One region of the Nocardia sp. NBC_00881 genome, then DNA from elsewhere that is predicted to be linked to it. Evidence: riboswitches for the same ligand, from Rfam matches in the RefSeq annotation. Region 1 holds a riboswitch; each other region holds the start of a gene.
The links. Region 1 has a riboswitch for S-adenosylmethionine ahead of OH799_RS22630 (rhodanese-like domain-containing protein). Riboswitches for the same ligand answer to the same signal wherever they lie in the genome.

Region 1 (7,728 bases):
CGCTGCCGAACATCAGTGCTTCGGGATTCACCGCGTGGATGCGGCGCAGCGTGTCGGCGACGTTCATCGCGACCCGGCCGAAACCGGTGGCCTTGACCCGCGCCCCTCGGTCGACGAGATCCAGCAGGAACGGCAGACCCTCTTCCGACATGCCGAGATGGTCGACCGACAGCGCGGGCAGCTTGGAAATGACCGGTTGCAGCGAGGCGAGCATGGTCCCGTCGATGTAGACCTCGACGTGCCAGCCGACCAGCTCGTATGCCCGCAACGCCTGGAGCGTCATTCCGGTGATGTCGGCGGCGGCGCGCTTGAGGTTGAACCGCAGCGCGCGCACACCGATGCGGTCCAGCTCGATGATCTCCTCGTCGGTGGCGTCCAGGTCTAGGCGGGTGACGCCGACCCAGCCCTCGCCCAGTTCGGCCAGGGCGGCCTTCAGATAGCTCTGATCCGTGCCCTGGAACGAGCCGCTGACCACGGCGCCGCCGCCGACATCGAAGCGCGCCATGCGCTTTCGGTAGTCGGCGATGGTGAACGGGTCGGGCAGGTAGCCCTCGTTCTCGGCCAGCGTGAACCGCGGGTCGAAGATGTGCAGGTGGGCATCGAACACTTGTACAGAATGCCTCAGTGTCGGACTTTCCGCTGCCGCACTGCGGTGGTTGCCGCGGCAGCGGAGCTGATCCCGCCGGGGTGGTCAGACCTTGTGCGGCTCGCTGGCACGGAGCATGTCCTCGCGCTCGACGACTTTGACCCGCTCCCGGCCCTCCGGCTCGCCGAGCGCGCGCTCGTGGGCGTCCAGGCGGTACCAGCCCTGCCAGGTGGTGAACGGGATGCCCTTGCCCTCGAGGAACTCGGTGACGGCGTCGAGCTCCGGTTCGGCGGCCGGGGTGAAGCGCACGCTGTCGTCGAGCAGGCAGGCCACAGTCTCGTTGGCGTCGCCCTTGGTGTGGCCGATCAGGCCGACGGGACCGCGCTTGATCCAGCCGGTGACGTAGGTGGCAGGCAGGTAGCGGTCGGCGCCGTCGGCGTTCTCGTCGGCGATCACGCGACCGGCCTCGTTCGGGACGGTGCCGGCCTGGTCGTCGAAGGGCAGGTTGGTCAGGTTCTGCGACAGATAGCCGACGGCGCGGTACACCGCCTGCACGTCCCAGTCCTTGAACACGCCGGTGCCTTTGACGTTGCCGGTGCCGTCGAGCTGGGTGCGCTCGGTGCGCAGGCCCACAACTTTGCCGTTTTCGCCGAGCACCTCGGACGGGGACTCGAAGAAGTGCAGGAACAGCTTGTGCGGTCGGTCGCCGACGTCGCGGATGGCCCACTGCTCGAGGGTGTTGGCGACCATGTCGACCTGCTTCGAGTGGCGGCGCGCGGCTTCGGAGCCTTCGTCGTAGTCGATGTCTTCGGGGTCGACGATGACCTCGATGGTCGGGGAGTGGTCGAGCTCGCGCAGCTCGAGGGGGGTGAACTTGGCCTGAGCGGGTCCGCGGCGGCCGAAGACGTGGACCTCGACGGCCTTGTTGTTCTTCAACCCCTTGTAGACGTTCGGCGGGATCTCGGTGGGCAGCAGCTCGTCGCCGGTCTTGGCCAGCACCCGCGCCACGTCGAGTGCGACGTTGCCGACGCCGAGGACCGCGACTTTCTCCGCGTCCAGTGGCCAGGTGCGCGGCACGTCGGGATGTCCGTCGTACCAGGACACGAAGTCCGCCGCGCCGAACGAACCATCCAGGCCGATGCCGGGGACGTCCAGGGCGCGGTCGGCGTTGGCTCCGGTGGAGAAGATCACCGCGTCGTAGAAGATGCGCAGGTCATCAAGGGTGATGTCCGTGCCGTAGTCGATGTTGCCGAGCAGCCGCACCTGCGGCTTGTCGAGCACCTTGTGCAGGGCGGTGATGATGCCCTTGATCCGCGGATGGTCCGGTGCGACGCCGTAGCGGATCAGCCCGAACGGCGCGGGCATGCGCTCGAACAGGTCGATGCTCACCTCTGCGTCGGATTTCATCAACGCGTCGGCGGCGTAGATCCCGGCCGGTCCGGCGCCCACGATCGCGATGCGGAGCGGGCGAGTCTCGGCGGTGTGCGCGTCAGGCCCGGAGGAGGCAGCTTGCGTCACCACGGAGGGCCCGCGTACACCGCTTGTTGATCCTGCACTCTGTTCGGTCATCTCTTACGCGCACCCTTATGGTCGAAACAATTAACGACGTCGGTCCTTAGCTTAGGCTAAGTTGACGCACTGGCTTGGTTGCACCCTGTCGGTGCCGACACCGGCGATGCTGGCTCGGGTCTGCACGGTGCCCGGTTCACTGCGACGACGAGCTGCCGATTGGCGATGACAGCTGGCCGCAGTCCCGCGATTCTATCGGGGTGGCCGATGCCTCCCCGCGCCGGTGCGTGAACCGGGTGGATGCCATCGAACGTCACAATCACCGGCTACCCGTTCCTGCGCGCGCTATAGCGACCGTCCGGTCTCCGTCGAGCAATAGGCGTGTCCCGAAGGGGGCCCGAGCGCTCGATACCGGCACCGACCAGGGATCATCGTGTCATGACCGAGCAGCAGCCGACCGCGGGCGAGGACGAAATCATCCAGGTCGATCAGACCGACAACCGCTCCGCGGTTCCTTTCGCCGCGGCCGCGGCGGTCGCGGTAGTCGTGCTGGTCGCGATCGTGCTCGGCGGGATGCTGTCGCCGACTGAGAAGAATGTCACAGATTCCGACCGGATCGTCGCGGCGGTCCGTAACTTCGTCGAGGGCTCCAACAACACCGACACGGTGCCGCCGCCCGGCACCGCCTGCCAGGGCTTCGATTCCGCGCGTTCGCCGCTGGCCGGACAGGCGGGGCCCGGAAAGTCCGTCGAGATCACTGAACTCGACAATCCGATGAGGGACGGCGACAAGGGCAAGGCGACCGTGACCACAAAGGTCGACGGCAACGAGGCGACGGCGACCTGGAATCTGACCAGATCCGGCGACAAGTGGCTGGTCTGCAACTGACCGTTACCGCAGTGCGAACAATCGTTTGACATGGCGACCCGCGTCGGTGCAATCTCAGTCGAAGGTCATGAGAACCAGTGTCAAGCCCCGGCATTACTGGTCGGCAACCCTCCTCCGCGGTGGGGTGCTCCGGGTGACGACCCGGCCGTCGCTTCAACCCGAGCGCGGCAAGTGCGGATACGCAGGAGGTGCACATGAGTTATGCCGGTGATATCACTCCCCAGCAGGCGTGGGAAGTTTTGCGGGATCATCCCGAAGCCGTCTTGGTCGACGTGCGGACGGAAGCCGAATGGAAATTTGTCGGCATCCCCGATACGAGTTCGATCGATCGGCCGACGGTGCTTATCGAGTGGGTCGACTCCACCGGCGCGCGCAACGAAGCGTTCGTCGAGCAGCTGAAGCAGGCCCTGGTGGACCACACCCCGGACGCTCCGGTCGTGTTCTTGTGTCGTTCCGGCCAGCGTTCGATCGGCGCGGCTGTCGCCGCGACCACCGCGGGCTATCACACCTCCTATAACGTGCTCGAAGGCTTCGAAGGTCCGCTCGACGAGTTCGGGCATCGCGGCGGCTCCGGCTGGCGTGCCCTAGGACTTCCCTGGCGGCAGTCGTGATCACCGGCGGTGCGTTCGACCGCCCGCTGCCCGAGGGCGTCGGTCCCGCGACGCTCGGTGTTCGGGGTGGGCTGCGGCGCTCGGGTTTCGAGGAAACCGCCGAGGCGCTCTACCTGACCTCCGGCTTCGTTTACGAAAGCGCGGAGGCCGCCGAGGCCGCCTTCACCGGCGACGTCGAGCACTTCGTCTACTCCCGTTACGGCAACCCGACGGTCGCCATGTTCGAGGAGAGGATGCGGCTGATCGACGGCGCCGAAGCGTGTTTCGCGACCGCGAGCGGAATGTCGGCGGTATTCACCGCCCTCGGTGCGCTGCTCGGCGCCGGTGATCGACTCGTCGCCGCGCGCAGCCTGTTCGGCTCTTGCTTCGTGGTGTGCGACGAGATCCTGCCGCGCTGGGGCGTGGAGACCGTCTTCGTCGACGGCGAGGATCTGGACCAGTGGGAGCAGGCGCTGTCGGTGCCCACCCAGGCGGTGTTCTTCGAGACGCCCGCCAACCCGATGCAGACGTTGGTCGATGTACGCAGGGTGACCGAGCTGGCACATGCGGCGGGCGCGAAAGTGGTGCTGGACAACGTCTTCGCCACACCACTGCTGCAACGCGGTTTCGAACTCGGTGCCGACGTGGTGGTCTACTCCGGTACCAAGCACATCGACGGCCAGGGCCGGGTGCTCGGCGGTGCCATCCTCGGTGCCAAGGACTACATCGACGGTCCGGTGAAAACGCTGATGCGTCATACTGGGCCGGCGCTGAGCCCGTTCAATGCGTGGACGCTGCTCAAAGGGCTGGAAACGATGCCGCTGCGAGTGCGCCATTCGGCGGAGTCGGCGCTGCGGATCGCGCGATTCCTGGCGGACAACAAGGCCGTCAGCTGGGTGAAGTACCCATTCCTGGAATCACATCCGCAGCATGTTCTGGCCACCAGTCAGATGAGTGCGGGCGGCACCGTGGTCACCTTCGAGCTGAAGGCGCCCGAAAACGAGGCGAAGAAGCGCGCTTTCGAGGTGCTGAACCGGCTTCGGATCGTGGACATCTCCAACAACCTCGGCGACGCCAAATCCCTGATCACCCATCCCGCCACCACAACCCACCGCGCGATGGGCCCCGAGGGTCGAGCCACCATCGGCCTCTCCGACGGCGTCCTGCGCATTTCGGTAGGTCTCGAAGACGTCGAAGACCTGCTCGGCGATCTCGACCGAGCACTGGCCTGACCCGCACGCACCGCATGTGCCCAACGGGCCCCTGCAGGGTCAGGTGGTGGTGGTGTGCTCGATCTTGGTGAGATGGGCGATGTTCGCCTGGTCTTCGGGGGTGCCGCTCGGTTCGGTGGTGAACCACGCGTCGAGGATTTCGCGGAGTTCGGCGCTCGAGGTCGAACGGAGGCTCAGAGCGAGGACGTTCGCGTCGTTCCAGGTGCGGGCGCCTGCCGCGGTCGCGGCATCGGTGCAGAGTGCCGCGCGGATGCCCGCGACCTTGTTGGCCGCAATCGAGGCGCCGGTGCCGGTCCAGCAGCAGACGATGGCCTGGTCGGTGCGGCCGGCCGCGACATCGCGTGCGGCGGCCTCGGTCGCCCAGGCCCAGTCGTCGCGTTCGGCGTCGGACAGTGCGCCGTGCAGCACGGCTTCGTGCCCGCGCCTGCCCAACTCGCCGACCAACTCCTCCGCCACGCCTATCCGCTCGTCCGCCGCCACCGAAATTCGCATGTTCCCAGCGTAGTGCGCCTTCTCGTCACTGCGTGGTGGGTGTCCGGCCGATGCTTCTGGGTTTTGCGGGCTCAGCCACAGCGGAACCCGACGGCAGCAGCAATATTGACAGTATGCTGTCAAATATGACAACATACTGTCATGCAGACGAAGACAGTTCACCTGGCCGTTTACGACACCCTGGCCGACTGGGAGGTGGGTGCGGCCACAGCGCACATCAACAAGTCGAGTTGGCACCGGGAGCCGGGGACGTGGCAGGTCAAGACGGTCGGCCTGGCCGCGGAGCCGATCACGACAATGGGCGGGATGCGCATCGTGCCGGACGTCGTGCTCGCCGACCTGGCGCCCGCCGACAGCGCGATGCTGATCCTGCCCGGCGCCGAGACCTGGGAGGGTGCGGAGCTGGTGCCGTTCGCGCGCAAGGCGCGTGAACTCGTAGCGGCGGGTGTTCCGGTCGCCGCCATCTGTGGCGCCACCTTCGGGCTGGCCAAGGAAGGTCTGCTCGATACCCGCAGACACACGAGCAACGTCGCGGAATACCTGCTCTACAGCGGCTATTCGGGCGGCGATCACTATGTGAGCGAGCCCGCCGTCACCGATGGTGATGTGATCACGGCGAGCGCGAGCGCGCCGTTCGAATTCGCGCGCGAGGTGCTCGGCAGGCTCGGCATATATGAGCCGCACGTTCTCGACGGCTGGTACCGACTGTTCGCGCATGCAGATCCGGCAGGCTACGCAGTGCTCGCGGAGTACGAGGCGCGGCGGGCGGCGCAGGTCGGATGAGGAAGAATCGCACGGCGACCCGGTCGATCCGCCGAATCGCCGTGCGGTACGCGTCGGGAGGTGAATCATGGCCGGTGAGCAGGAGCTGTTCAGCACAGCAGCGATCACGTCGTTCCGTTTGAACGGCCAGTTCCTCGCGGTCGCCGAGGAACTGGCCCGACCCGCGGGTCTGACCGCGGCCTGGTGGCAGGTGTTGGGTGCGGTACTGCACACACCGCTGTCGGTCGCGGGTATCGCACGCGAGATGGGCATCACGCGCCAGAGCGTGCAGCGCATCGCGGACCTGTTGGTGGACAAGGGGCTTGCCGAATACCGTCCCAACCCCGCGCACCGCCGCGCGAAACTCGTCGCCGCTACCGAGGAGGGTCTGTCCGCCGTCCGCCGCGTCAACCCGCAACACGCGGTGATGGCGAAACGCCTTGCGTCCCAAATCGGTCCGCGACAGCTCGCGCTGACCGTCGAAGTGCTCACGAAGCTCTCCGCCGCGCTGGACGCGATCACGGAGGACTAGGGCATGCTTCGCGCCCTCATGCCTATCCGAATCGAGTGGTGAACGGGGACTTGGTTCGCCCGACGAGGTCGGCGACGGAATCCACCACCATGGTCGGCCGGTAGGGGTACGCCTCGAAGGACTCGCGGGTGGAGATGCCTGTGGTGACCAAGATGGTGCGCATGCCCGCTTCCAGGCCGGAGATGACGTCGGTGTCCATCCGGTCGCCGATCATCACGGTGGACTGGGAGTGGGCGCCGATGCGGCGAAGCGCCGAACGCATCATCAGAGGGTTCGGCTTGCCGACGTAGTACGGGTCGCGACCGGTGGCGCGGGTGATCAGCGCGGCCACCGAACCGGTCGCGGGCAGCGAGCCCTCACGGGAAGGGCCGGTGGGGTCCGGGTTGGTAGCGATGAAGCGGGCCCCGCGCTCGACCAGCCGGATCGCCGTGGTGATCGCCTCGAAGGAGTAGGTCCGGGTTTCGCCGAGGACCACATAGTCCGGTGCGCTGTCGGTGAGCACGTAGCCGATTTCGTGCAGCGCGGTGGTCAGCCCGGATTCACCCACCACGTAGGCGGTTCCGTTGGGCCGCTGCTCGTTCAGAAAGGTGGCGGTGGCCAGTGCGGAGGTCCAGATCGCCTCCTCCGGGATGTCGAGACCGGAGTGGCGCAGTCGTGCCTGCATGTCCCTCGGCGTGCGGATCGAATTATTGGTCAACACCAAGAACGGCGTCTCGTTGGCACGCAGCTCGGCGAGGAACTCGTCGGCGCCGGGCACCAGATGGTCCTCGTGCACCAGCACCCCGTCCATATCGGTGAGGTAGGACAGGATCGGTTCGTCATCTGCGGTCACCCGGCCGATTATCCGCTATCGCGTTCTGCGACGCCGGTCGGAACGACGAGCGCCGGTCGGAAACCCGACCGCCGCGCCCTGCCACGAATCCGGCGCATGCGTCGGACTCGGCACCTGCCACAGGCCCGGCGCACCGTTGAACTGGTCGGACCCGCGGCACTTCGGCTCATGGCCATCGAGGCGAGCGGGACGGCCACGGCGATCTCACTCATCCGCGCCAGGCCCTCGGTACCAGTCGCAAAAGAGTTGGCTACTGTCGACGACGGATCGCGACGACGGCGAAACGAAACGCGAGGAGCATGCAG
Region 2 (7,728 bases), 840 kb from region 1:
CCGCGAGCAGCTTGCGTTCGGCGGCGGCCGTTCCGGTGCCGGTGAGCTGGGCCATAGAGTCGGCGGCGGCCTCGATCCAGCCGGGCCGGTCGACGATCCTGGCGCCAGGCACCGGCCGGTCGTCCAGCAGCCCGCTCACCTCGCGAACTGGTCCTTCGGCACGTTCGGAGGCGACGGCCAATTCGGCGACGACCTGTTCGGCCGAGTAGCGCGAAGTTCGCGGACCCGAGGGCACCAGGGCCGATCCGGTCTTGGCTGCCAGGCGCCAGTCGACCATCCCGGACAGACCCGAGCGGCTCTTGCGCCGCTCGACCGCGGCCACGGGCCCGGATTCGGCTGTGTCGGAACCTTCTTGGGTCATGATCATCCACCCGTCATGAGCATCCACAGTTACGCAGTGTGCCTGCGATCGCGTCCAACGCGGGCCTACTCACCTCTGGCGGTCGATCGTTCGACATCAGAGCGAAGGTGAGCACCCGCCCATCGGCGTCCAGCACATACCCGACCAACGCGCTGGACACCGACAGAGTTCCGGTCTTGGCGCGCACCCAGCCTGCACCATTGCGATCCCGGGCGACATAGCGGCTGGTCAGCGACCCGGTGGCACCCGCGACCGGCAGATCGTCGAGCAGCGGGGCCAACGTGGCCGCCAGACGGTCGTTCTCGGGCCTTGCCTTGGTACCGGTCGGCTGTACCGCCGTGGCGCCGTTCTGCTTGGCCGCGGTCGCGATGATCCGGTCGAGCAACCGCGCGGGAATCCGATCGTCGACCGACAGCCCGCTGTTGTCGTGCATGCCCAGGCCGGTCAGATCGAAACCGGCCTCGCTCAGCGCTGCGTTCACCGCCGCTACCGCACCTCCGAAGGAAGCCTCGCGGCCGGTCGCCGTCGCGATCTCCCGTCCGATCGCCTCGGCGAGCACGTTGTCGGAGTGGACCATCGTGTCGCGCAGCCGGTCGCGCAACGGAGCCGATCGCACACTTGCGATCTCGACCGCACCCGCGGGCGCGGTCCCCACCCGGACCCGTGCCGGATCGAGCCCGAGCTCGATGGCCAGCCGCCGCGCGGCGTCCAGCGCGGGCGTCCCGGTGCGCGGCGAGTACTCCACGAGCGGTTGCAAGCGACCGCCGTCGATCATCACCGACTCCATCGGAGCGATGGACCCCCCGCCGATGTCGAGTGGGTCCCATCCCCGCGCCATGGTCGGGCCCGCGTAGGCAGAGGTGTCGACGAGGATCGTGTCCACCGAGCGGCCCGAGGACCTGATCTGCGCCACCAAATCGGACAGCCGGGGGCCGTTCGGGTAGTAGCCCTTGCCGTCCGGCTCCGCGGTGAGAGTCGGATCGCCGCTGCCGACCAGCACCAGCTCGTTCGGCGCCGAACCGGCAACCACCCGGGTGGTGACCCGGTGCTCGGCGGGCAAGGTGAGCAGCGCGGCCGCGGTGGTGAGGATCTTGGCAGTGGACGACGGAATCATCGGCTTGTTCGCCTCACCGCTCCACACCACGGTCGCGCTGTCGGCATCGGTCACCTCGCCCGCGAACGCGCCGAGGTCCGGATTGCCGATCACCGGCGTCAGCGCGGCCGCGATTCCAGCGGGGCTCGGCGCGGGCGCGTTCGAGAGAGCTGGGCTGACCCGCGGAAACGACTTGACCGGCGCGGGTGGCGCCGCGATGGTCAGCCCGCCGTGACGGAACTCCTCGGTCCATGGCTTCAGCGCGAGCAGCGCTCCTATGCCGCCGCCGAGCAGTACCGCCAGCAGGGTCGTGACCCCGATCCACATGTTCCGACGCCGCCGGGCGGCCAGCCCACCGACGTTATTGTTCCGACCAGACACGTCGCCGACGCTCTCCTGACTGAAGTCCGCGGCAGCCGCCTGCCGCACCCATATCCCCGCCGCTCACACTATCCTCGTTGCGCAACTGTTCCCCCGAACAACCTGGCGAGTCGGCACACTCCACAGCGGCCGGGTCGCCGGGTCGACAGCCGCCGAAGAGAAGCCGAGTCGTCGGACTCGGCCCAGACGCATTGAAGGAGATGGCGTGGAGTTCGACGTCACGATCGAGATCCCCAAGGGTTCCCGGAACAAGTACGAGGTCGATCACGAGACCGGACGGGTCCGGCTCGACCGGTTCCTGTACACGTCCATGGTCTACCCCGCCGACTACGGCTACATCGAGAACACCCTGGGTGAGGACGGTGACCCGCTGGACGCGCTGGTCCTGCTGCCCGACTCGGTGTTCCCCGGAGTAATCGTCGAGGCCCGTCCGGTCGCGATGTACAAGATGACCGACGAGGCCGGCGGTGACGACAAGGTCCTGTGCGTACCCGCGGGCGACCCCCGCTGGGACCATATCCAGGACCTGAAGGACGTGCCGGAGTTCGAGCTGGCCGCGATCAAGCACTTCTTCGAGCGCTACAAAGACCTTGAGCCGGGCAAGTTTGTCAAGGGCTCGGAGTGGGTCGGCCGTGCCGAGGCCGAGGCCGAGGTCGAGGCGTCGATCGCACGGCTGAAAGACAACGGCGGACACTGACCGTCCGACCGATGAGCGGGGAGCCCGGCACGTCCGGACTCCCCGCTTCGGAGATGGCTTTACTGGCCCTTGAATTCGGGCGCGCGCTTCTCGAACACAGCCTTGACCGCCTCGGCGAGGTCCTCGGAGGGCAGGAATGCGGCGTTCCAGGCCGAGACGTAGCGCAGGCCTGCGGCGACTTCGTCTTTGTGCCGCTGATCCAGCACGTCCTTGGCGCCCTGCACCACCAGTGGCGGGTTCGCGGCGATCTCGCGCGCCGTGGCGTGCGCCGCGTCCAGCACCGCTTCCTGATCCGGGAAAACGTCGTTGACCAAGCCGATCTTCTCCGCGCGCGCGGCATCGATGTCCTTGGCGGTGTAGGCGAGTTCGCGCAGGTGCCCCTCACCGATGATGCCGGGCAGTCGGTGCAGCGACCCGATGTCGGCGACGATCGCGACCTTGGCCTCCCGCAGGCTGAACTTAGCGTCCGCACTTGCGTAGCGGATGTCGGCGGCCGCGATGAGGTCCAGCCCGCCACCGATGCACCAGCCGGACACCGCGGCGATCACCGGCTTGCGGCAGTCCGCCACCGCGGTGACCGACGACTGCATCTTGCGCACCTCGTGCAGGAAGCCGGTGCGCGGCGCGGCCAGGACCCGGTCGGCCATCAGCGGTCCGAACGTGCCACTCATCGCGGAAAGGTCGAGCCCATAGGAGAAGTGCTTACCCGAACCGGTCAGCACAATGGCACGGACCTCGGGGTCGGTGTCCAGCGCCTGGAAGATTTCCGGCAACTCACGCCAGAAATCCGGGCCCATCGTGTTGCCCTTGCCGGGACCGGTGAGCGTCACCTGTGCGACGTGGTCCTTCGTTTCGACCGTGAAAGCCTGCCAATCTGTCATTCGTACAGCGTATCGAGGTGTCCGATGGCCCGTCTCCCGGCTTGCGGAACGTCCGTTGTGCGGACCAGCCTCGGAGCGTGTAAATCCTGTGCAAATTCGCAGCGACGCCCTGGGTCCCGGTTCGCTGGAAGACGGATCATGGTCGAGTCGGCGAAGCGCAGTCATCGGGTTCGGAGGCGCCCATGCTGATGCATCAGGGAATCGGCCTCGACCGGTTCAACGAAATGTCACGCCGGCGCGCGGTTCACGCGCTGTACGAGTGCTGCAGTAATGTCACGTGGGCGGCGAAGCTGACCGAAGCACGCCCCTATGCGGACCGGGACGCGCTGATGACCAAGGCGAATGTCGAACTGCCTGCGCTATCCCAGCAGGATATCGATCGCGCCTTGGAAGCGGTTGTGCATGAACAGGTCTCGGAGCGCAGCCTGTCCGAACTCGCGCGGATCACCCGCGAGCGGATCGCGGAAATGCTCGGTCCGATCGAGGGCTACCCGGAATACTGATCGGCATTCCAACTCACCCGGCGTACTGTCCGCCGTCGCTCTACCCTGGTGGCATGCGCAGGTCGTCATTGCCGCCGGTCGCGTGCCGGGTCGCGGACACCCTCATCGCCCGTGGACATCACGGCCTCATCGTCAGCCAGCCGGCGCCGACGCATACCGCCGCGGATGCCGCACAGGCGCTCGGCGTCGAGGTGGGTGCCATCACAAAATCGCTCGTGTTCCTGCTCGACGACGATCCGGTGCTACTGCTGGTCTCGGGCGCGCACCAGGTCGATTTGGCGAACACCGGCGCGCGACTGGAGGGAACGCTGACTCGCGCGCCCGCCGATCTTGTGCGTGAGGTCACCGGACAGCCGATCGGCGGTGTCGCGCCGGTCGGCCACCCGACCAACCTGCCCACCTGGGTGGACAGCGCACTGTCCCGGCACCGTGAGGTCTGGGCCGCCGGCGGACACCCGAACACCATTTTCCGCACGTCGTTCCCCGAGTTGGTGCGAATCACCGCGGGCCTTCCGATCGACGTTGATTGAATCGCGAGCGATGGCACCACACACCGGACCACCATGCGTCGGCCACCCGCCGAGAATCGGGCGTAGTTTCGTCATGTGACCGAAGCGCCACGGCCTGACACAGAGTTCCAGATCCCCGATGATCTAAGCGGCATCACGGCCGAGCAATACCGCGCCTCCCTGCGACACTATCCAGCGGGCGTCACCGTGGTCACACTGTCCGCGCAGAAGGGGCCGGTCGGCTTCACCGCGACCTCGTTCGCTTCGCTGTCGCTGGAACCCCCGCTGGTCTCCTTCAATATCGCGCACACCTCCTCCAGCTTGTCCGCGCTGCTGGAAGCCGAATCCGTGGTCATCCACTTCCTCGGCGAACACCAGCAGCACCTGGCCCACCGCTTCTCCAGGGCCGCCGAGGAACGCTTCACCGATCGCTCCCTGTGGACCACCCTCGACACCGGCGAACCGGTCCTGCACGGCACCCCGATCTGGCTGCGTACCGCCGTGCGGCAACTCATTCCGATCGGCGATCACACGTTCGTTGTGGGCCTGGTCACCCGGGTTCACGACAACACGGACGAGAAACCCGCCGCCGCCCCGCTCCTCTACTACAACGGGCGCTATTACCGCCCGTCATCGCTGGGCGACTGAACGGGCAGTGCGGCTCGCGACCCGCGGTCGCGGCGGCTCAGCCGCCGTCCAGCGCGGCGAAGTCGACGTCGAGCGGGAACGGGTCGGTCAGACGGAGCACATCTTGATGTGTTTCGGCCAGCCGGTAACTGCGACTGGCCCAATCCAGGCGGTACTCCTGAATAATCTTTACCTTCCGATCCGCGGCCTTCAGCCGAGGAGGCAGGGGGCAGCGCCGGTGGGGGCGGCTGAGGTGAAGGGGCGGGTTTCGGGGGTGGGGTTCCACAGACCGTTGGTGGCGGCGTAATCCCAGGCGGGGCCGGTGCGGACGAGGGTGGCGACCGCCTCGACGAGGCGTTCCACGTCGGCGGAGGTGGTGCCGAGGCCGATGCTGGCCCGGAGTGCGCCATCCAGACCGAGACGGGTGAGCAGCGGGTGAGCGCAGAAACGGCCGTCGCGGACACCGATGCCGTGTTCTGCGGAGAGATAGGCGGCGACGTGGCCGGGGACGAAACCATCCAGCGTGAAGGCGACGATGCCGACGGTGTCGGGGCTGTCGGTCCAGATGCTGAGCAAGCGAACACCGGGAATGGCGGCCAAGCCGTCGCGAAGTCGGTCGGCGAGCCGGTGTTCGTGGGCGGCAAGAGTCTCGGCGTCGATCGCACAGAGCGCGTCACAGGCGGCGGCCAGCGCGGCGGCGCCGAGCACATTCGGCGACCCGGCCTCGTGCCGCTGCGGAGCTGGGGCCCACTCGGCCGCGGTCGTGCTCACCTCACGCACCGCCCCGCCGCCCGCCAAATACGGCTGGGCCGCGTCCAGCCAGTCGCGGTGGCCCACAAGCACGCCCGCGCCGAACGGTGCGTACAGCTTGTGCCCGGAGAAAGCCAGGTAGTCGATGCCCGTCTCGCGCAAACTGATTCGCCGGTGCGGCGCCAGTTGCGCGGCGTCCACCAGAATCCGGGCACCGCACTGGTGTGCGATGGTGGCCAGCCGTTCCAGCGGAAGCACCTCACCGGTCACGTTCGACGCGCCGGTCACCGCGAGCAACGCGGCCGGTCTGCTGCACAGCTCGGCGACCAGCGTGCCGATGGTCTCCTCGACGGTGTCGGCGGCCGCTACGACGCGCCGGCCGTTCCTGGCCCACGGTAGGAAGTTGGCGTGGTGCTCGATATCGAGCACCACCGTCTCGCCGGGCACGCAAGAGGCCAGCAGGTTCAGCGAGTCGGTCGTGTTGCGGGTGAACACCACGACCTGGTCGTCGGCGGCGTCGAGGAACCGGGTGACCGAGCCGCGCGCGGCCTCGTAGCACTCGGTGGAGATCCGGGAGGCGTAACCCGCGCCGCGGTGCACGCTCGCATAGAACGGCAGCAGCTGCTGTACCCGGTCGATGACCTGCGCCAATGCGGGCGCGCTCGCCGCGTAGTCGAAGTTGGCGTAGGTGGTCGTCCCACCCTGCACGAGCGGCACTCGGAGGTCGTCGCCGGAGACCCGGGCGAGAGCGGCGCAGGTGTTGTCGACAGCAGTGGTCATCACGTAAATCCCGTCGGTTCAGGGACCCGCGATCGAAATGATTCGTCGAGTCCGCGCTTGCCGCGCCCGGTCGGGCGTCGGCCCGGTCGTCACCCGGAGCACCCCACCGCGGAGGAGGGTTGCCGACCAACAAGCCGGGGCTTCACGCTGGCACTCATGACCTGACCCGAGACTGGCAGACACGAGCTGGAACTGTCAACCTGGTTCCCCCGGAACGTGCGAAACCGACGCCGCTCGCGGGGCAACCACGACCACAAGTGGACGGGGATCTGGTCGGCGTCGGGGTGAGATCGTTGACCGACCGTCAGCGATTATCTGGCGAACCCCACACACCGTGACCAGACGCTGACTTGCAATAGCGGGCACAGCATCCTTGCAATAGCGGGCAAAGCATCGCCCGCTCCCGCGGACCGGTTCGGTGAACAACGAATCAACTACAACCCGGGTACCGTGGACGATTGGCCAGCGTGGCGTTTGCCCTTTGGTAACCCAACTATGACACAACTATCGGAAGTGCGAGGCCAGTTCGATGGGAGGTGCGCAGAGCACCATGCTCCAGCCCCAGGTTGACGCGACAGCAAGCCCACTGCTGCGAGCCGGCCATGCCCCCCAGGTCCGCACGCTCGTCGACATCCTGACGGCCACCGCACTCACCCACCCGGACGCCCCCGCCATCGATGACGGCCAGGTGGTGCTCTCCTACCTGGAGCTGGTGGTCGAGATCGAGAAGACCATGGCCCGGCTCGCCACGGCGGGCGTGCGACCCGGCGGCCGGGTCGGCGTGCGTCTGCCGTCGGGCACACGCGGGCTCTACATCACCATCCTCGCCGTCTTGTACACCGGCGCCGCCTACGTGCCGGTCGACGCCGACGACCCCGACGAGCGCGCCCAGCTGGTCTTCGGCGAAGCCCAGGTCACCGCAATCGTGACCGCCGAAGGGATCGAGACCACCTCCGCAGGCATCCGAGCGGCCGAGCGGGACACGCGCGACGACAGCTGGTCCACGCTGCCTACCCCCGACGACGATGCCTGGATCATCTTCACCTCCGGCTCCACCGGAACGCCGAAAGGTGTTGCCGTCACCCACCGCAATGCCGCAGCCTTCGTCGACGCCGAAGCCGACCTGTTCCTGCGCGACGCCCCGAT
Region 3 (7,728 bases), 2.8 Mb from region 1:
GCCCGGTGATCTCGGCGAACGTGGCGTCCCAGGCTTGGCCGAACTCGATGGTGTGATGTGCTCGCACCGGCCAGGTCTCGGCGACCGCGGTGGGCACGGTTCCGTGCGCGACGACGGCGGAGGGTGCGGCGCGCAGCAAGCGTCTGCGCCGCACACCGAATCGTTCGATCGACCCGAGGTCGGCGGTGAGCACGAGCGCGTCGCAGTCGAAGGACCGTCCGTCGGCGGTGCGGGCGCGCCGGGCTCTACGGCCCGCGTAGTCGATCCCGACCACTTCGGCGCCGAGCTCCAGAGTTCCGCCCGCGTCGGTGAACGCCTGGGCCATCGCCGCGGCGATCGCCCGCATGCCGCCCTCGGGGAAGTAGACGCCCAGCGAGGTGTCCATGTGCGGTATCGCGCCGTACACGGCGAGCGCGTCGGCGGGCGGCATGCCCGCGTACAGCGCCTGGAAGGTGAACAGGCGCGCCAGCCGCGGGTCGCTCAGGAACCGGTGCACCCGGGAGCCGAGCCTGCCGAATCCGCCGAGCCGCACCAATTCGACCAGGGCGCGGCGCTTTTCGGATTTGCGAACCAAGTCCAGCGGCGAGTCGAAGTTGGTGTCCATGAACTCGGTGAACTCGGCCGCGTAGATGCGGGCCAGCCAGTCGCGCAGGCGCCGGTAACCGCTCGCCTCGGCAGGGCCGCAGGTGCGTTCGACCTCCGCGGCCATCGCGTCCGCGTCGGCGAACACCCGGATGTCGGCGCCGTCGGCGAACCTGGCGTGATAACTGGGCGTCAGCCGATGGATGCGCAGCGCGGGGACACAGGTCTCCGGGCTCCGGTCGACCGCGGCGAGCGCGTCGGTGATCAGCTCGGGCAGCGTCAACACGGTGGCGCCGGAGTCGATGTCGTAGTCCGCGCTCCGGTAGCGCCCGACCCGGCCCCCAGGATGGTCGGCCCGCTCGAGTAGCGTGACCGTGCGCCCGGAGCCGGTCAGGTACAGCGCGGCGGACAGCCCCGCCAACCCGGCGCCGACGACGACCACACGATCGGTCGGCCCCGCAACGGTCTTCACCCGGCTCTCCTTGTCATCGCCGCGGCGCGCGGGCCGCCGCCGCTCATGTCTCCACCTCGCTGGCGCTCGGCTGCGCCATGACCGAGAACTCGGCTGTGTTCATTGTTCGCTCGCTGCGCTCGCTCATGCGGCGCGCTTGGTTGCTGCCAGCGCCATCGCGCGCAACCGTTCTTTCGCGGCGGGAGTCGCGGTGCTGGTCTCTATGGCGGCCAGGCCGCTTTCGGTGAGTTCGGCGATCCGGCGCTCCACTTTGTCGACCGCGCCGAGTTCGGTGAGCACCGCGCGTAGGCGCTGCACGTCGTCCGCGCTCAGGTCGGTGCCGATGCTGGTGCGCAGCAGCTCGCCCGCGGCCGGGTCGGTGGCGTCGGCGCGGCGCAGCGCTTCGGCCAGCAGCACGGTCCGCTTGCCTTCCCGCAGGTCGTCGCCGGAGGGCTTGCCGGTCACCGCCGGGTCGCCGAACACGCCGAGCAGGTCATCGCGCAACTGGAAGGCGATGCCGATATCGGTGCCGAACGTACGATACGCCTCGACCAGGCCCTGATCGGCGTCGGCGATGGCGGCGCCGAGGTGCAGCGGGCGTTCGACGGTGTAGGCGGCGGTCTTGTACCGATTGATCCGCAAGGCGGCCGCCACCGATTCGTCGGCGCCCGCCTCACCGTGGATGTCCAGCAGCTGACCGCCGAGCACCTCGGTGCGCATGCATGCCCAGACCGGCGCGAACCTGGCGATGGCCGCCGGGTCGAGGCCGGAGGCCTGCACCATGTCGTCGGCCCAGGCCAGCGCCAGGTCACCGATCAGGATGGCCACGCCGGCGCCGAAGTGCGCCGAGTCGCCCGTCCACCCGTGCTTGTGGTGGCGCTGCTCGAAGTCGACGTGCACGGTCGGGAAGCGCCGGCGAGTGTGGGAGGAGTCGATGATGTCGTCGTGCACCAACGCGCAGGCCTGCACCAGTTCCAGCGCCGAGCACACGGTGAGCACCGCCGTCGCCTCGGGGCCATTTGAAGCGCCGCCCGCGCCGAGCCACCCGGTCCACGCGAACGCCGGCCTCGTGCGCTTTCCGCCGCGCAGCACGAACAGCTGAAGCGCATCGACGGCATCGACGAAGACCGGTCCTAGTCGCTCGATTATCTCGCGGCGAGTCAGGAAGAACGCGGTCAGGGCGCTTTCCACGGCGGAGACGAAGGCAGGCGTGCCCGGCTGCGGCACACCGGCATGCGGCGTCTGGGTACCGATTCCGGCAGACAGGGGGGCCTCCAAGGTCGTGCGGTGGTGGCCGCGCGGGAGCGCGGTTCACGGGTGTCGGCGGCGCGAGTGATTCGAGGCCGAGCGGGGGATGGTCGCGCGTTTCGCTCGACGTGGCGAACGTGCTGCCTGGTCCGAAGAATACGCGGGGCGCCCGAATGACCTGACGGCGCTGCCGCCGGTCACCTCTACACTGGACCGGTGACTTTCGACAACGTGCGGGGAAGCTCGACCCCTGGCCGGCCGTCCCGGACGCACCCGAACGTCTCTGGAACACCGTCGGTTGTGCAGAGTCTGCGGGACCACGCGGGGAGCGCGGTGCCGTTCTCTGTGGAGTTCAATCCGCCCCGGGACGCCGCCGCCGAGGCGCGGTTGTGGCGTGCCGTGCGCCAGTTCGAGTGCATGCACCCCGCGTTCGTGTCGATGACCTACGGTGCGGGCGGTTCCACCCGTGACCGCACCGTGCGCATCACAGGAGAGCTCGCGCAGGAGACCACCCTGCTGCCGGTCGCGCACCTGACCGCGGTGGAGCACAGCGTCGCCGAGCTGCGTTCGCTGGTCGGCGCGTACGCCGACTCCGGGATTCGCAACATCCTGGTGTTGCGCGGCGACCCGCCAGGCGATCCGCTCGGCGAGTGGCACAAGCATCCCGACGGCGTTTCCTACGCAGAAGAGCTGGTGCGCATCGTGCGCGACCTAGGTGACTTCCACGTCGGCGTCGCGTCGTTCCCGCAGGGCCACCACCGCTCGCCCGACCTGGCAACCGACACCACGTTCCTGGCCGCGAAACTGCGTGCGGGCGCGGAGTATTCGATCACGCAGATGTTCTTCGACGTCGAGCACTACCTGCGCTTGCGCGACCGGGTCGCGGCGTTCGACCCGGTCGAGGGCGCCAAGCCGATCATCCCCGAGCTGATGCCGATCACCTCGCTGCGCACCGTGCAGCGTGCCGAAGAACTATGCGGCAGGCCGCTGCCCGCCGCCGTCCTGGAGCGGTTGCGCAAGGCAGCGGGCGACGGCTCCGAGGAGAACGCCGCCGCGGTGCGCTCCGCCGGCATCGAGATCGCCACCGAGATGGGGCAGCGGCTGATCGACGAAGGCGCGCCCTGTCTGCACTTCATCACCCTCAACTTCGCCAAGGCGACCAGCGAGGTGCTCACCAATCTCGGCTACGGCGTCACCGCCGCACCGATCAGCGCCTGAGTCCTCGCTTCCGGCGGCGTGGCCGCCCGAATCCGGGCCCAGCGCGACGAAAGCCGGTGCGGCCGCCGCGCCCAGACCGATGAGCGTGATCGACGACGATCCGCCACCGAGACGAAGTGATGCTCGTCGAGCCAGTATCGGTGGTAGCCCCATCGTTCGGCGTGCCGCGCCAGCTCGATCGCGTTGCGCAGCGCCTGCTGCGGTGTCGATCACGCGCTGATCGGGGACGGGTCGAGGACTGATAGCGGAACGGTCATGCGGCCCGCCCCTGCGTCGGGTCCTGTTCACCCGCCTCGATGGCCACCCGCAGCCGGTTCTGCGCTGGCGCTACCGGGCAGGTCGCGAAATCGGTGAAAGCGCACGGCAGGTTCGCCGCCCTGTTGAAGTCGAGCGACACCGTGCCGTCCACCTCTGGTGCGCCCACGGCCAGTGAGCGTGCCACGGGGTAGGTGGTGACACCACTGGTGGCGTCGGTGAACAGCAGCCGCAGGTTGTCCGGGGTGCCGAACGCGACAGCCCGCTCGGTGACCTCGCCGACGGTGAATTCGATGGTGCCCGAGGCGATGTGGTAGTGCTCCAGCCCGTCGACCACCGCGCCGGTGGTCACTGTCTGCTGTTCGTCGAACGGCGTGAACCGGCCGGACACCACCCAACGTGGATTGGGCGCGTAGGTCGGGATGCCGTCGAAGCCGAGCAGATCCGGCGCTGCCGGATCGTGTACACGGACGGCGTAGCGGCCGGTCCGGCGGATCACCTCGAGCACCCGGTCCTCATGCAGCACAGAAACTCCCGGCGCACCCTCGGCGGGCCGGACGATCTGCACACCCGCGATGCCGCGGCCGTCGTACTCCAGTCGGTCGGCGGGCTGTGCGGTGATGAAGACTTTGTCGTCGGTGACCCACCAGGTGCCCGGCACGTCCGGCAGCCGCTCGGGCCGGTCGGTGAGCCAGTGCAGTCCGGTCAGACTGAGAATGCCGACCGGATCGCGCAGCTGGTCCTCGCGTGCGTGGTGCCAGCGCGCCCACTCGATCTCGAAAACGCTGGTGATGCTGGTGGTCATGACGCTCGGGCTCCTTCGTGGGCGGTGGTGCGATGGTGGGTATGGCGCAGGCTGGGTGGTCGCACGAGGTGACTCCCTCGGCGTGTGAGTCGTCGCGCTGGCGCTTCGGAGGGCGTTCTCGAGCGCGTGCTGGGTCCGGACCGCCTAGCCCGGCTTCGCCGGGGGCGGCATCCGGTGTGGCGAACGCACTCATGACGGAGTCCTTCTGGGGGAACGAAAAGACAGCGCCGGGAGCGGCGGTCGCATCACCCGGCCAGCGACGGGTGCACGGGCTGACTGCGGGAGGATCAGCTACGACAGCTCGCGGAGGTGACTGTGCACTGGTCGATGTGGCGACGGCCCCAGTGCTGGCCGTGGGCAGGGATGATCACTTCAATTCCTCCATCGATCCCGGCGGAAGCACCCGCACCCGGTGACCGGGGGGTTGCTGCGACGTCGATGAGCCAGGTCTCTCGGTCGCTCTGGATGGTTGATGCCGACCCTCGGTCAGCCGATCCCAGGGTCGAGTCGAATTATCATGCCCAGTAAGTTGGCTCTGGAACAAGAGAAGTAATCACCGTGAACGTAGACCTTGCTGCTCGCGGATTCATCGGATCTTTGTAGTAGCCAGATGTGCGCTGATGCCAGGGGTGAACATCTCCGTCGCGTAAGCCCGGGGAACGGGTCGCCGAATGTCATGAGTCCGATGCAGCATACGGCCTTTGCCGGTGGTGGGAGACCACGGCCGCGCGCGTGCGACATCGGCCTGTACCGGTTACTCGACCGCGGCGGCGTTCTGCCTCGACAGCACTCCTTCTACGTCGCCCGACGGTGGCGGGAGCCCCTTTGCCAGGTACCGCTTCTTCCCGCCGACGGTCGGCGTCACCGCAGTCCCGTGACCGTCCGGCCGCGCGGAACGCGTCCTCCGCCGCGGGGTGTGCTTTCGGCGGGGCCCGCTACCCGGTCGCCGATCCGAGTGGGCGGCCTTTCCAGCGCAAAATGCCCTGGCGGCGGGCGCGGCGCGAGCGCGCCCACAGCAGAAGATACGCCCCGATCGAGAGCGGATGCGCTAGGGCGGCAACGACGTCCGTGCCCGAGAGCGGGCCGCCGGTCTCCGTGGAACGGGCAAGCAGCCTGCTCGTGACGGCGGCGAGATAGCCGAGCAAGCCCATGCGGCGGACCGCGCCTTTGCCGAGCATCGCGGCCGCCGGTGGCACCCAATAGGTCACGGCGGCGAGTAGTGCCACCGCCGCCCCGCCGGGAACGGTGCCGCCATAGGCCGACCACAGCCAGCGGGTGTAGCCCGCGTCGAGTTCGGCCGCGCCTCGGTACATCCTGGTTCGCGCCATCGGCCCCGCGGCCACCACTGCGGTGGAATGCTCGGCCCGGCGCAGAATCCGGGCGAGATCGAGGTCTTCGGTCACAGCCGCGGCCACCGCCGCGTGCCCCCCGATGGCGCGGTAAGCGGCGTTGTCGAACACCAGGAACTGGCCGCAGGCCACCGCCGTGGACGGACGCGGGCTGCGATTGGCGGCGGCGATGGGCAGCGTCGTGGCCCAGGACCAGCACAGCAGCGGTTGCACCACAGCTTCGGCCACCGACCCGGCCAGCTGCAGCGGCCAAGGCGACACCAAGCCGACATGCCGCCTGCGCAATTCGCCGACCGCCGCCGCGATGGCGGCGGGCGCGAGGCGCACATCGGCGTCCAGGAAGACCAGCACCGGCGTGTGCACCTCCTCGGCCAGCCGGGCGCATGCGGCGGCCTTGCCGGTCCAGGCGGGTGAGGGTTCCGACTCGGTGCGCAGCAGGGTGAATCGCGGGTCGCCGCCGATCGCCGCGCTCGCGGCAGCGGAGGTGTCGTCGCTCGACGCGTCGTCGAGGATACGCACGGACATGCGCGGGATGCGCACCTGGACGCGCAGATCAGCGATCAATCCGGGTAGGCGATCGGCCTCGTCGCGTGCCGGGACGCACACCGTGACCGGCTCGATCACTGTCGTAGGCGTATCGACCAACCGGCGTACGGTGATTCGGTTGTACAGGGCGATTCCCGCGCCCAGCGCCGCGAGCGCGGCGGCGCACGTCACTGGGATCGACGCCGTGGGCGACGTATACGGACGATCGGCACTCACCATGTGCGCCACGCTATCCCGGCGCACCGACCAACCGCTCAGCGATTCTGTGTCACCGAGCGCCACCAGCGGCTCAGGGAGAAACCGACTTCCGGTGCGCCGGGCGCGGCGGGGTTGCGATCCATGTATGCCATAGCGGCGATGATGGCGGCCACGGCCAGGGTGATGCCGCCGACAATGCCTGCCCAGCCCGCGAACGAGCGGGTGTTCGGATCGGCGTAGCTGACCTCGGCGCGCAGCGTGGAGACGTCGCCGGGCGGCAATTTCCAGGACACGATGTTGTCGCCCTCGCGGCTGCCGTTGGTCTTCGCGACGCGGGCCGGGAACGCGATGGTGAACTGCACGTCGGAACCGTGCGGCGGAACAGATTTCAGATCGACCCGGCCGGTGAGGCTGACCAGGTCGCCGGTGCGCTGGAACTGCAGCTGGAACATCCCCTGGGTCTGCTCGGACAGCTGCCCGAGCTGCTGCACCTCACCGAACGACAGATCGTCGAAGAACACCTGACTGCCGGTATAGCCGTCCTGCGCGTACGCCTCCACCCGCACCTTCGCGGCGAGCGTCTCGGGCGCCTTCAGCTGCGGGCCCTTGTCGTTGGGGTCCGCGGGCACGACGGCGGCTACGATCCGGCCGGAAACCCGGTCGTTGGACGACAGACCCATCGAGACCTGGACCCGCAAGCAGCCCGCGAGTACCGGGGTCAGCAACGCGGCGAGCAGCACGGCCGCGGCGATGCGCACGCCGCGGCGTGGTGTCCGCCGCTGCGGAAGTACCGGGGCATCGGGCATCGTGGTGACGGGACTCGGCTGCACGGGTGTCATCGTGCCAGGCCAGATGCCCGGAATGCCACGCGACGGTCGCAATCCGCGCGTCGGTGTGGCGCGGCCGGCGCATCGGGTCAGGTCAGCGCCGCGTTCGGGCGGACAGAACCAGCAGCGGGACGCCGAGCACACCCATACCGACAAGGCCATACCACCCGGAATGCGGAAGGCCCAGGAACGCCACGTGGGCAAGCGCCGATCCGAGCCAGGTCCACAGGAACATCGCGGCCGGGACGG

Region 2: linked by a shared signal. The riboswitch ahead of OH799_RS26435 (aminotransferase class V-fold PLP-dependent enzyme) and the one ahead of OH799_RS22630 (rhodanese-like domain-containing protein) in region 1 are both predicted to bind S-adenosylmethionine.
Region 3: linked by a shared signal. The riboswitch ahead of OH799_RS34470 (DUF1684 domain-containing protein) and the one ahead of OH799_RS22630 (rhodanese-like domain-containing protein) in region 1 are both predicted to bind S-adenosylmethionine.

Annotation. Positions count from the first base shown of each region.
Region 1 covers NZ_CP108798.1:5,302,675-5,310,402, reverse strand. The annotation lists gene OH799_RS22645 (amidohydrolase family protein) at 1-607, opposite strand, end outside; gene OH799_RS22640 (FAD-dependent oxidoreductase) at 692-2,155, opposite strand; gene OH799_RS22635 (hypothetical protein) at 2,534-2,983, shown strand; SAM riboswitch class IV at 3,047-3,163, shown strand; gene OH799_RS22630 (rhodanese-like domain-containing protein) at 3,178-3,594, shown strand; gene OH799_RS22625 (O-succinylhomoserine sulfhydrylase) at 3,591-4,805, shown strand; gene OH799_RS22620 (RpiB/LacA/LacB family sugar-phosphate isomerase) at 4,845-5,297, opposite strand; gene OH799_RS22615 (type 1 glutamine amidotransferase family protein) at 5,439-6,080, shown strand; gene OH799_RS22610 (MarR family winged helix-turn-helix transcriptional regulator) at 6,148-6,591, shown strand; gene OH799_RS22605 (HAD-IIA family hydrolase) at 6,614-7,381, opposite strand.
Region 2 covers NZ_CP108798.1:6,142,052-6,149,779, reverse strand. The annotation lists gene OH799_RS26470 (zinc-dependent metalloprotease) at 1-277, opposite strand, end outside; gene OH799_RS26465 (D-alanyl-D-alanine carboxypeptidase/D-alanyl-D-alanine-endopeptidase) at 375-1,781, opposite strand; gene OH799_RS26460 (inorganic diphosphatase) at 2,041-2,532, shown strand; gene OH799_RS26455 (crotonase/enoyl-CoA hydratase family protein) at 2,592-3,413, opposite strand; gene OH799_RS26450 (2-oxo-4-hydroxy-4-carboxy-5-ureidoimidazoline decarboxylase) at 3,596-3,916, shown strand; gene OH799_RS26445 (YbaK/EbsC family protein) at 3,970-4,446, shown strand; gene OH799_RS26440 (flavin reductase family protein) at 4,522-5,073, shown strand; gene OH799_RS26435 (aminotransferase class V-fold PLP-dependent enzyme) at 5,263-6,582, opposite strand; SAM riboswitch class IV at 6,631-6,744, opposite strand; gene OH799_RS26430 (Pls/PosA family non-ribosomal peptide synthetase) at 7,133-7,728, shown strand, end outside.
Region 3 covers NZ_CP108798.1:8,091,930-8,099,657, forward strand. The annotation lists gene crtI (phytoene desaturase family protein) at 1-1,054, opposite strand, end outside; gene OH799_RS34455 (polyprenyl synthetase family protein) at 1,178-2,311, opposite strand; gene OH799_RS34460 (methylenetetrahydrofolate reductase) at 2,498-3,499, shown strand; partial or broken gene OH799_RS34465 (LLM class flavin-dependent oxidoreductase) at 3,560-3,756, opposite strand; gene OH799_RS34470 (DUF1684 domain-containing protein) at 3,753-4,559, opposite strand; SAM riboswitch class I at 4,938-5,031, opposite strand; gene OH799_RS34475 (glycosyltransferase) at 5,495-6,673, opposite strand; gene OH799_RS34480 (LppM family (lipo)protein) at 6,709-7,458, opposite strand; gene OH799_RS34485 (carotenoid biosynthesis protein) at 7,574-7,728, opposite strand, start outside.